DNA from 4 places in the Serratia sp. C2(1) genome. Region 4 is predicted to be linked to each of the others. Evidence: predicted binding sites of a transcription regulator. Region 4 holds the regulator's gene; each other region holds the start of a gene.
What was found. Region 4 encodes Fur, which represses iron uptake genes when iron is present. Its sites were predicted from a motif close to ATAATAATGAGAACNACTATCAA; they were not measured.

Region 1: a site for Fur is predicted at 1,806-1,828, ahead of ftnA (non-heme ferritin). Genes of this name have one in related genera too.
Region 2: a site for Fur is predicted at 1,362-1,384, ahead of V2S86_RS01765 (isochorismate synthase). Genes of this name have one in related genera too.
Region 3: a site for Fur is predicted at 1,705-1,727, ahead of fes (enterochelin esterase). Genes of this name have one in related genera too.

The regions. Positions count from the first base shown of each region.
Region 1 is NZ_JAZFBA010000001.1:2,134,706-2,137,834, reverse strand. It holds gene dksA (RNA polymerase-binding protein DksA) at 1-235, shown strand, start outside; gene pip (prolyl aminopeptidase) at 395-1,348, shown strand; gene V2S86_RS09995 (DNA polymerase III subunit theta) at 1,378-1,608, opposite strand; gene ftnA (non-heme ferritin) at 1,983-2,501, shown strand; gene yobA (CopC domain-containing protein YobA) at 2,826-3,129, shown strand, end outside.
Region 2 is NZ_JAZFBA010000001.1:377,268-380,396, forward strand. It holds gene entS (enterobactin transporter EntS) at 1-274, shown strand, start outside; gene fepB (Fe2+-enterobactin ABC transporter substrate-binding protein) at 261-1,220, opposite strand; gene V2S86_RS01765 (isochorismate synthase) at 1,420-2,628, shown strand; gene V2S86_RS01770 ((2,3-dihydroxybenzoyl)adenylate synthase) at 2,637-3,129, shown strand, end outside.
Region 3 is NZ_JAZFBA010000001.1:365,688-368,816, forward strand. It holds gene V2S86_RS01720 (TonB-dependent siderophore receptor) at 1-1,500, opposite strand, end outside; gene fes (enterochelin esterase) at 1,813-3,129, shown strand, end outside.
Region 4 is NZ_JAZFBA010000001.1:2,868,038-2,871,166, forward strand. It holds gene ybfE (LexA regulated protein) at 218-505, shown strand; gene fldA (flavodoxin FldA) at 734-1,273, shown strand; gene fur (ferric iron uptake transcriptional regulator) at 1,596-2,042, shown strand; gene V2S86_RS13520 (glycosyltransferase) at 2,250-3,129, opposite strand, start outside.

The DNA.
Region 1 (3,129 bases), 730 kb from region 4:
CGCGCGTGAAGAAGACCTGCGATTATTGTTCCGCCAGTTGGACCGTGAAAGCCGCTTGCTGCCGAAGATCGCCGCGGCGCTGGCCCGGCTTTACAACGGCGAATATGGCTACTGCCTGGAAACCGGAGAGCCTATTGGCCTGGCTCGTCTGCTATTGCGGCCAACGGCGGAACTGAGTATTGAAGCGAAAACCGCTCAGGAAATGCGCGAGCCGCACTTGCGCAAAAGAGGCTGATCCGCGGATTGGCTGCATGGGGCAACGGGTCTTTTGCAGCCATTTTAAGCAAACGCACGTTAACTTGTTGGAGAGTGTACGAGTTTTCGGGTTTTACCGTTGACCTGATGGGCCGCTTCGGCTTTTATGAGGGTACGACCACAGAGAGACGGAAGCGCCATGGAACAATTACGAGGTTTGTACCCGCCGTTAGCAGCGTATGACAGCGGTTGGCTGGACACAGGGGATGGCCACCGGATCTACTGGGAACTGAGCGGCAACCCGAAGGGGAAGCCGGCAGTCTTTATTCATGGCGGACCGGGCGGCGGCATTTCCTCCTATCACCGCCAACTGTTCGATCCGCAGCGCTATAAGGTGCTGCTGTTCGATCAGCGCGGCTGCGGCCGCTCCAAACCGCACGCCAGCCTGGACAACAACACCACCTGGCATCTGGTGCAGGACATTGAACGCCTGCGCGAAATGGCCGGCGTGGATCAATGGCTGGTGTTCGGCGGCTCATGGGGCTCGACGCTGGCGCTGGCCTATGCGCAAACCCATCCGCAGCGCGTTAGCGAAATGGTGTTGCGCGGCATTTTCACGCTGCGTAAGCAGGAACTGAGCTGGTATTACCAGGACGGCGCTTCGCGGTTCTTCCCTGAAAAATGGGAGCGCGTGCTGTCGATTCTTTCCGAAGAAGAGCGCAAGGACGTGATCGCGGCCTACCGCCGGCGTTTGACCTCAAAGGATCTGCAAGTGCAGCTTGAAGCGGCGAAGCTGTGGAGCGTGTGGGAAGGGGAGACGGTAACCCTGTTGCCAAGCACCGAGTCCGCCTCCTTTGGTGAGGATGACTTTGCGCTGGCGTTCGCCCGCATCGAAAACCACTACTTTACCCATCTGGGCTTCCTGGACAGCGACGACCAGTTGCTGCGCAACGTTCCGTTGATTCGCCATATCCCGGCGGTGATTATTCATGGCCGTTACGACATGGCTTGCCAGGTGCAAAATGCCTGGGATTTGGCGAAGGTTTGGCCGGAGGCGGAGCTGCATATCGTCGAGGGGGCCGGGCACTCCTTCGATGAACCGGGTATCCTGCATCAGTTGATGCTGGCCACCGACAGGTTTGCGACAAAATGACGCAAAACCCGCCATAACGGCGGGTTTTTTTATCTGGATTTCGGCTCGTACGGCAGGCGCGAATACTTGTGTGATTCGACGCGATAGAACGCCACGCGTTCGCGGAAATAGTCGCGCAGGTGCGCCGGCTGTTCGCGCTCAACCATTTCCGGGATCACCGGCATGTTATAGCGTTCTTTAAACGCCACGCCGGAAGCCGCGAGATCAACGTTCACCTTGTCCATCTCTTCTTTGGAAAGCTCTGCCAGATTGTAACCCACCGTATTCTCCTTACTGTCGCCGCATTGGATCAGCGCAGAAGGTAATGCACCCGGCGGCGCTTGGCAAGCCTGAAGCGCAAGGAGAGCAGGGCGGTGGGAATAACGTTGGTCATCAGCGATTATTTATTATGGCGAAGGCAATGCAATCCATTTATTTTATCAAATAAGAATGATTCGCTTTCTGGTTAAATATACGGATGAAAATAATTATCATAATAATTTAGGTGAGTAATTTGGTTTTAATATATATCATTGATTTTTAATCATTTAAAAATAAAATGAAGTCTAATGTAAATCAGGTGTTTTTATTTTGTTCTTGCCAAGGCATAATGCGGGAAAATTAAATCGATACCTGCAAAATAAAAGGGATAATTATGCTGACGCAAGAAATGACCAAAAAGCTGAATGAGCAACTGAATCTGGAATTTTATTCCGCCAACATGTACCTGCAAATGAGCGCATGGTGCAGCGATAAAGGCTTTGAAGGCGCGGCCGCATTTCTTAAAGAGCATTCTCAGGAAGAGATGCAGCACATGCAACGTCTGTTCGATTATCTGAGCGATACCGGCTCCCTGCCGCTGCTGGGCACCATCGCCGCGCCGCCGGTTGAGTTCGAATCCCTGGCGGACGTGTTCCAACAGACTTACGAACATGAGCAACTGATTACTCGCCAGATCAACGAACTGGCGCACGCGGCAATGATCGCTCATGACTACTCTACCTTCAACTTCCTGCAGTGGTATGTTGCTGAGCAGCATGAAGAAGAGAAACTGTTCAAATCCGTGCTGGATAAACTGGCGCTGGTGGGCAATAGCGGCAAGGCGCTGTTCTTCATCGATAAAGATCTGAAGAAAATGGGTGCAGCCGGTGAAAACGGCAACGGCCAGGGTTAAATCTGCGCTGAAGAACCGCGCGTCGGGCTTTGCCTGGTGCGCGGTTTTTTTATGCCCTGCTTTTAGCATGGTTTAGCAGCGATACGTGCTGCCAGATCGCAGAATGCCAGCGTTCTGCTCGACTTACGGATCGAGTCTCGTTATCATTTAATTCGATACGCTACAGGGAAGGTAGAGAGTTAAAAGGAAGGTAGAGAGTTAAAAACAGCGAGTTAGCCGTTATTCCTGTTCTTCTGTTTACCCGTGGCGCAATCATCTGCGGTGGGTTCCGGCTGCCGGCCTTAACCCTTATCACCCTCGATTATTGCTTTAAGGGATATCACTGTGATCGGTAAAATTCGTTCTTCGTATCGCCTGTTTTCTACCATTTTCGTGCTGTTTGTCGGGTTGTCCTCGCAGCAGGCACTGGCGCATGCCCATTTGAAAGTGCAGACGCCGGCGGAAGATGCCATCGTCAGCCCGGCACCGAAGGTGCTGACGCTCAATTTTTCCGAAGGCATTGAGCCTAACTTCAGCGGCGTGAAAATTACCGGCCCGAACGATGCCAAAGTGAAAACCGGTAAATTGCAGATTGAGGCGGGCAACAACACCCAGATCATTTTGCCTATCGAAGATGATCTGGCTGCCG
Region 2 (3,129 bases), 2.5 Mb from region 4:
ATACGGGTTGATTCAGAACCTGACGCCGGACGCGTTCCTGGGGCGCATCAATGGCTTGTGGACGGCGCAAAACGTCGTGGGCGACGCGCTGGGGGCATTATTGCTGGGGGCGCTGGGGGCATTTATGCTGCCGGCGATGACCTCGACCAGCTTTGGTTTTGGGGTGGCGGTGCTGGGTGTGGTACTGGCTTTCGCCATGCGCGGTTTGCGCCAGGTGGGCAGCGGCGGGCAGGAAGAAAATCTCCAGCCCGCCGGCGAGACTAGCGAGAAATAAACTGTTTTTCCAACAGCGTCAGCAAGTTGCCGGCGCTGTAATAATCCAGCCGGAAGGTATCGTTGCCCAGCGCGTAAACCCGTTTGTGCTGCACCGCCGGCAGGTGAGCGAGAAAAGGATTGGCCAGCAGGCGTTGTGCGTCCGCGTCGCCGTTGGCGAACAGCATCAGCGTCTGGCCGTTCAGGCCTTCCGCCAGGTTCTCGCCGCTCAACTGAATAATGTCCTTGCGCACGCCCTGACTGCGGCTGTTGTTCAATGTGGCGGGCGGCACCGCCAGGGTGAATCCGAGCTGTTTAAGCATTTGCCCCTGGGACGATTCGGCGGTCCACAGATTGGCGGTTTTGCCGTCAGAACCAAACACCAGCGCGGAGACTGGCTGTTCAGGCAGGGTCATCCGTTGTTTCAGCGCTTTTTCACGCGCATCAAAATCGCCAATAACCTTTTGCGCCTGGGCCTCATGCCCGGTGGCCTGGCCCAATTCTGCGGCCAGTTCTTGCCAGCTTTTGTCGTCGTAATTGACCACCAGCACCGGGGCGATGGCAGAGAGCTGATCGTACAGGCGCAGGGCGGAATCGGCGCCGGTGGCTGACATGATAATCAGATCGGGGGCAGCACCTGCGATGGCTTCCGCATTGGGTTCGCCGACGTACAGACGTTTAACGCCGCGCTGTGCGGCGATGTCGCTCCATTGACGGAAGAACCCCTGTTTGTCCGCCAAACGGCTGCCGGGCGTGGTTGCCCCGCTGGCCACCACCGGTGCGTCGATGGCCAACAGGGTGCCTGTGAGGGTAACGCTGGTAGAAACGATGCGGGCAGGGGGCTGAGTAAGGGTTACCACGCCGTGTGAGGTTTCGATGTCTCGTGGCCAGCCGGTATCGGCGGCATGAGCGGCACCGATGGCCGCTAGCCCGAACAGCGCCAGGCCAAAGATCAGGTTCTTCTTCATAAAGAAAGTCCTTAGGTTTTAAATAGTAATACTTATCATTTATATAATTTATGCTGCTGATTTTCTACCGCGATGATGAGGAGAAGCGCTGTTTACAATTATTGACATGGCAAATTTCCAAGGGTACTTTAACGCGGTCAAACATAAATGATAATCATTATTATGTTTGTTATCATTCACGAAGAGAAATGGAGTACCGATGAGCGTGACTGTAAAGGGTGCCGGCCAAAAGAAATCGCAAAGCAAGGAGAGCGGACTGAATACTGCAGGCGTTTCGCCCACCTCGGGCTTCTTCTTTACCTCTCCTTTCCGTAGCCTGAGTACGCAAGGCTGCTTCGCCAAAATCACGTTGCCTGCAGCAGGCGGGGACCAGGTGAATGGGGAGTTTCAGCGAGAGGTTCGGCACGCTTTCGCCGAAGCGAAACTGGCAGGCGTGAAGAACCCGGTACTTTGCGGTGCCATTCCTTTTGATACTCATCAACCTTCGGCGTTGTTTATTCCCCAGCAAACTCAGTGGTTTGAGCGCGATGCCTTTTTGGTCGGCATAACGCCGCCGCAGGATACCTTGCCGGAAATTACCCGGCAAACCGAAGTGCCTGCCCAGCAGCCTTTCATGCAGATGGTTGCCGATGCGGTGCAGGCGACCCGTGGCGACCGGTTGGATAAAGTGGTGCTGTCGCGCCTGCTGGAGATTGAAACCCGCGAACCGGTTGATCGCCAGGCGCTGATGGCGCGCATCATCGTCCAAAACCCTAACGGTTTTCACTTTCACGTGCCGCTGGAGCAGGGGGCGCTGGTGGGCGCCAGCCCGGAATTGCTGCTGCGCAAATCCGGCGCGCAGTTCCATTCCAATCCGCTGGCCGGCTCTGCCCGCCGCGATGCCGATCCGCAGCGGGACCGTGAAATCAGCCAACAGCTATTGGTGTCGGACAAAGACCTTTATGAGCACAAGTTCGTCACCGAAGGGATGCGTCAGGTATTGGCCGACCGCTGCCGCCACCTGAACATCCCGTCATCCCCTGAATTGCTGAGCACCACCACGCTGTGGCACCTGTCGACGCCTATTGATGGCGAAGCCGCCAGCCGGGCGGAAAATGCGCTTTCGCTGGCCTGCCTGTTGCACCCGACTCCGGCATTGTGCGGCACGCCAACCCGGCTTGCGCATCAGGTGATCAAACAGCTTGAGCCTTTTGATCGCGGCCTGTTCGGCGGCATTGTCGGCTGGTGCGATGCCGAAGGCAACGGCGAGTGGGTCGTGACCATTCGTTGCGGCACCGTGCAGGGCAATCAGGTGCGGCTGTTTGCCGGCGCCGGCATTGTGCAAGACTCTTCGCCGGAATCCGAATGGCGTGAAACCGGCACCAAACTCAGTACCATTTCGCGGGCGTTTGGCCTGAACCAAGGATAGGCATACCCATGAGCATTGATTTTACTCCCTGGCCCGAGGCGTTGGCCCGTCGTTATCGCGAACGCGGTTATTGGACCGACCGGCCATTGACCGACATTATCACCCGCCAGGCCAAAAATGACGCCGTGGCGCTGATCGACCCGCAACGCAGCCTGAGCTATCGCCGGCTTAATCAACTTTCTGACCGGCTGGCCGCTGCGCTGCAACGCCGGGGCTTGCAAAGTGGCGATACCGCTTTGGTGCAGTTGGGCAACGTGGTCGAGTTCTATGTGACCTTCTTTGCGCTGTTGAAAATTGGCGTGGTGCCGGTGAATGCGCTGTTCAGCCATCAACGCAACGAACTCAAGGCTTATGCCGCACAAATCAAGCCTGCGCTGCTGATTGCCGATCGCCGGCATGGTTTGTTCGGCAACGACGAATTCCTGACGGCGTTTCGCGCCGAAAATCCTTCATTGCGCGTAGTGGGGCTGCACAGCCAGGCGGAAGGCGAGCAGTCGCTGG
Region 3 (3,129 bases), 2.5 Mb from region 4:
CGCTTTATAGGCGCGGGCGATGCCCATTTTCAGCGTAAAGTTGTCGCCCAATTCCTGCGACAGGTTCAACGCCGGACTCCAGTTGTTGCCCGCTTCGGAGTGCAGGTCGTAACGCAGGCCGGGCGTCAGCATGGTGCTGTCAGTCAGCTCGATATTGTCTTCGGCGAACAGCGAGAAGATATTCGCCGAAGCGTAAGGGCTGCGAGTACCGGTCTCTGTGCCAGGGATGGTTCCGCCCATCAGCGTTTGGCTGGTTGACGTGCCATCCTTCATGCGCTGCTGGTTCCACTCGGTGCCCAGCGTGGCGGTTTGCGTGACGCCCAATTCAAACGGCACGCTGACTTCGCTGTGCGCCAGAAAATCGTCCAGCTTGGTGGTGCCGAAACCTTCATTTTTGGTGTCGAAAATACCTTCGGTGCCGCCGGCCAAACCTTCGTTCAGACGCGTATTGCGCGTGCGCTCGAACCTAATGTAATTGTTGGTGCCGACGCCGTTGTCCCAGGCGCCGCGATGGGTGAGGCCGAAGGTTTCGCGGTAGATGCGGTTGGTTTCCTCGCCGTAGTTGCTTTGCACCAGTGCGTTGGTGTTGGTGTTTTGCGTATCGCCGGCGTACAGGTTGCCCTGGCGGCCATAGGAATATTCAAACTCCAGCGACTGCAGGTGAGCGAAATCCCAGTGCAGCAGGGCGTCGATGTTTTTGTCGACTACCCCTTCGCGCCCGGAGGGAATGCTGCTGGCATAAGCGCCTGCGCGTTCGGATTTGTGCGATTCGTTAATATCCCAGGCATCCGCCTGCGTTTTGCTGTAGCCGCCGAACAGGCGGAAGCTTAACTGGTCGCTCAGCGGGCCGGACAAACTGAAGTCGGTGCGTTTGGTGGAGCCTTCCTGCTTATGCTGCGGCACGTTGAAATAGGTGTTCAGCGAGCCGTGCAGATCTTTGGTGTTTTTCTTGGTGATGATATTGACCACGCCGCCGGCGGCGCCGTTGCCATAGCGCGCTGCCGCAGGGCCGCGCAGCACTTCGATGCGTTCGATCATCTCTGGCGGCACCCAGGCGGTATCGCCGCGGCTGTCACGTTCGCCGCGCCAACCCTGGCGCACCGAGTTGCGGCTGCTGGCCGGGATGCCGTCGATCAGAATCAGGGTATTTTCCGGGCCCATACCGCGAATATCGATCTGACGATTGTTGCCGCGCTGGCCGCTGGTGGAGTTGCCGGTCAGGTTAACGCCGGGCATGGTGCGGATCAGTTCGCTGATATCGCGTGCCGGAGGGCGTTTTTTGATTTCGTCGGCGGTGATGGTGGACACCCCCGGCGCTTGCAGGTTCTGCCTGGCTGCGGTGACGACAATGGTGTCCTCGGCGGCTTCTTTTTTGCTTTTGGCGGCGGTATCGGTTTCTGCTGTGGTATCAGTTTGCTGTGCGGCGTGCGCAAAGGCGGACGCGCCTAACCCTAACCCGATGAGTGTGGCTAAGGAGTAACCTGAGAGTTTGCGGTTCATGTGAGTGTTCCTACCTTGCTGCCCTTCCCGGGGCACCGAAGACAGGCCTCCGGTAGAGAGAAGGGCGGTTGTAGTTTTTGTGTTTTCGGAAATAAAAATCCAACAGGCCGAGACGCAACGGCATTGGATTCAGCGCTAAAAAGCGGTATCCGTCCCTGTTGAAAAATACCTGCTCTGTTTACGAGCCTTAACACACTATTGCAAATGAAAATAATTATCAATAGTATTCGGTTTACCGTTTTTTTGGGCAGCGCCCCGCGCCGCGAATGTGCCGGCGTTTCTGCCGCTGCCAGCTAAAAGTGAATAGGCGTTTTGAAAACAAAATCCGAGTCAGAAAGCAGCAGATTATTATCGAGCAAGCACGCCGGGCGTCATGGATGGTGGCTGAATATCGCCAAACGCGGCACGCCGCTGGTGGAGCTGCAAGGCGATGGGCGAGGGAAGGTCACATTTTTATGGCGCGATCCTCAGGGATGTGAGCTCACTTCAGCCTATCAACGCGTCTGGATCCACATCAACTGCCTCACCGATCATCATCAGGCGTCACCACCACAGAGCTTGCAACGGCTGGCAGGCACCGACGTCTGGTATTGGCAAACCGAGCTGAGCGCCGACTGGCGTGGCAGCTACTGCTTTATACCCTGCATGGACGATAGACCGCTGACGCTCAGTGATGACGACGCGCATGCCAACATGCATTCGGTTCGCCACTGGTGGCATCAGGTGTTTGCCAGCGCCACCCAGGATCTGCTTAACCCTTATCGTTCCTGGCCCGGTGCCAACGGTAACCTCCTGTCCGGCTTGCATATGCCGGCGGCGCTGCCGCAACCGGCCTGGCAGGATTTCGATCGCTATGCGTCGGCCTGCGGGCGCTGTACCCCGGCTCCGCCCGCCAGGCTGCAACGCCACAGCTGGCACAGTGCGCGGCTGGGCAATACCCGTAACGTTTGGGTTTACACCACCGGCGACGGCAACCCGGCGCAACGGCCGCTGGCCCTGCTGCTGGACGGCCAGTTCTGGTCGAGCAACATGCCGGTCTGGGATCCGCTGATGCAACTGACGCGTGAAGGCAAACTGCCGGAGGCGGTTTATCTGTTGATTGACGCCATCGATCAAAAACAGCGTGCGCATGAGTTGACCTGCAATGAAGATTTTTGGCTGGCGGTGCAGGAAGAGCTGCTGCCGCAATTGGCTGAATGGGCACCGCACAGCGGCAGCCCTGCAAGCACGCTGGTGTGTGGCCAGAGCTTCGGCGGGCTCTCCTCGCTGTATGCCGGCCTTCACTGGCCGCAGCGTTTTGGCGGCGTGATTGCTCAGTCCGGCTCTTTCTGGTGGCCGCGTCGCGACATGTACCAACAATCTGCCGTGCCGGCCGATGCCGGTTGGTTGCTGCGCCAGGCCGAACAGGGCGTTGGCCGCAAGGGTGGATTGAAGGTGTTTATGGAAGCCGGCACCCACGAACAGGTGGCGCGCAGGGTGAATGACCGGATGGCGGGTGTGTTGCGTGATGCCGGCCATCAGGTGCAATACCGGGTGGTGGAAGGCGGGCACGATGCCCTGTGCTGGCGCGGTGGGTTGATCGACGGGCTGCAGGCGTTGTGGGCGGATCAGCCCGCAGCGCCATTCGCC
Region 4 (3,129 bases):
ACGGCTTAGCGCGTTTTCGGCTCAGTTAAACATTGTCGTTGCTCTATCTGCTGGGGTAATATGGCGCGCTATAATTTTGCCGCCCTGCTCAGCGTGCTTAGTAACGTCAGGCTGGGGGTGAATTTGGGTTAGGGTTTATTGGCCCGAAGTGTGTTAACCGAACCGTCCGGAAGCGTATACGCTTTTTGATGCAAACTCCCTTGCAGTACCGCTACCTATGGCAAAAGAACAAACGGATCGCACGACGCTGGATCTGTTCGCAGATGAACGCCGTCCGGGGCGCCCGAAAACCAACCCGCTATCCCGAGATGAACAGCTTAGAATCAATAAGCGCAATCAGCTTCGACGCGATAAAGTCCGTGGCTTACGGCGTGTGGAACTGAAAATCAACGCGGATGCGGTGGACGCCCTGAACAAACTGGCGGAACAGCGCAATATCAGCCGCAGCGAGCTTATTGAGCAAATGCTGCTGGCACAACTGGCGGATGAACAGCCGGAACATTGATCTTTGCAGCCGCACATGCGGCACGGTGTTATGGATGACACCGATCAACACCCTTTATTCCTCCCGGCATCGCATAAACGCGATAAAACCCCGGGGTAAATCTCTGGCATGATACGCACTTACCGGTAAGAGGCAGATTCTTGCCATGTCATCATTTTAATCGGTGTTATCGCGTTCAACGCTAACATCGTGCAATGCAATTTATTGAATTTAAAGGTTATACGCGATATGGCTAATGTAGGCATTTTCTTTGGCAGCGACACTGGCAATACCGAAAACATTGCCAAGATGATCCAGAAAATTCTTCAGCAGCAGTTTGGCGCAGAGGTGTCGGAAATCCGCGACATCGCCAAAAGCAGCAAAGAAGATCTGGAAGCTTTCGACATCCTGCTGTTGGGTATTCCTACCTGGTACTACGGCGAAGCCCAGTGCGATTGGGATGACTTCTTCCCGACGCTGGAAGAAATTGATTTCAACGGCAAGCTGGTTGCGCTGTTCGGTTGTGGCGATCAGGAAGACTACGCGGAATATTTCTGTGATGCGATGGGCACCATCCGCGACATCATTGAGCCACGCGGCGCCGCGATTGTCGGCCACTGGCCGACCAAGGGTTACCACTTCGAAGCCTCGAAAGGTTTGGCGGATGACAATTTCTTCATCGGCCTGGCGATTGACGAAGACCGTCAACCGGAATTGACCAACGAACGCGTCGCAGCCTGGGTGAAACAGATCAGCGAAGAACTGAGCCTGGCCGATATCGTCGGCTAACCCTCAAAGGTTGAACAAAAGCCCTGCAAAGTGCATAGTGTTGCCAGCAGGGCCGTTCATCGGCAGCACGGATTTCTGCAATAGAAGCTACATGTTTGTAACTTCCCACATCGTCAAGGTAGACTGAGATATCGGTTTATCCCATCCATCAAGACGTTGCGTGTGTAACATGCAATTGTGCCATGATATCTTTGTTAACAACCGGCGGTTTCCATTTAGGGCAACCGGTTCTATAATGACACGCAATTAACTCTTTGTGCCGACCGATGCCACAGGCAAGAATGCCTCAACTTGATTAGCATAGTAACAGGACTGAATCCGCATGACTGACAACAACACCGCATTGAAGAAGGCCGGCCTAAAAGTCACGCTTCCGCGACTCAAAATCCTGGAAGTACTGCAAAATCCGGAATGCCATCACGTCAGTGCGGAAGATTTGTACAAAAAACTGATCGATATGGGCGAAGAAATTGGCCTGGCGACAGTTTACCGCGTACTGAACCAGTTTGATGATGCCGGCATTGTAACCCGTCACAATTTCGAAGGCGGCAAGTCCGTGTTCGAGTTGACCCAACAGCATCACCACGATCACCTGATTTGCCTGGATTGCGGCAAAGTGATCGAGTTCAGCGATGAGTCTATCGAAGTGCGTCAGCGTGATATCGCCAAGCAGCATGGTATCAAGCTCACCAACCACAGCCTGTACCTGTATGGTCACTGTGAAATCGGTGATTGCCGCGAAGACGACACCTTGCACGACAAAAAATAATGCCCGCAATCGGCATTGAGAACCGCCTTAACGGCGGTTTTTTTATGCCCCCAGGTAAGGGACAAAAAAATCCCCGGACAGGCCCGGGGAAAATCACATCAGAAAGACAACAATTGCAGCGGCACTTCTCCGCGGTACTTCTCTCACTACCCACTTACACGCACTTCACCGTCAACTCACCCGCCGACACGCGGATGGGTAAACTCGTCACAATGCATATTCAAGAAACAGCAGCCGATCGAAGAACATCGGCCAGGCATAGTCGAAAACGCCGCGAACGCGGAACCCTTTGTTCAGGTAGATTTGGCAGGCATCGCTGCTTTGCCATACGCACAGCACGATATGTTTTGCCCGGCGCTGCTGCGCGCGCTGCTTAATCTGGGCAAACAACGGGTTAAAATAGCCCTGCCCGCGGAACCGGCTCTCTATGGCCAGGCTGCAGATAAAATAATCGTCCTCCGTGCTCAGTGTTCGCACAAACCCGTCATAGGCCTCGTCAAGCGGCTTTATTTCATCGCGATACAGCGAGTTCGCCTCAACGCCATACAATTCGTCAACGCTCGCCGCCGTGAAAAATCCGACAAACGCCCCGCACCGCTCGTAAGCCAGGGTAATCAGGTCCAGATAGGGGTCGATATTTTGCGCCCGCTGCAGAGAGACCAGCCCCATCCCGGCGGGGTTGCCGACGGAGCAATACTCCAGATAACTGGTGGCAAAAATCAGCTTCGCCATGCGGGTCTTGTCCGCTTCGTCCGCCTGCCGCCCCGGTAGAAAATGCAGCCCGCCCTGCGATAGCGCCAATACCGCATCGCCCGTTCCAACGGTTGGTCGCCAGTAATTGCCCTCGTCGATCTGCCGTCGGTTATCGGCTATCAAATACTCGCCGAAAAGCTGGTTCACTCGATCCAGCGCGCGATCCTGGGACAGCACCGAATAGTAATGGTAGTGATCGATATCGGACCTTATCTGCGCCGGATAGGCCATACGCGGCACCTCATCGACGGTAAATATTTCCGCATACCGCGCCAGATCCGCCGGCTGCTCAAGCTGCCAATCCACCCGCTCCAGACGACTGATACATTGCCGA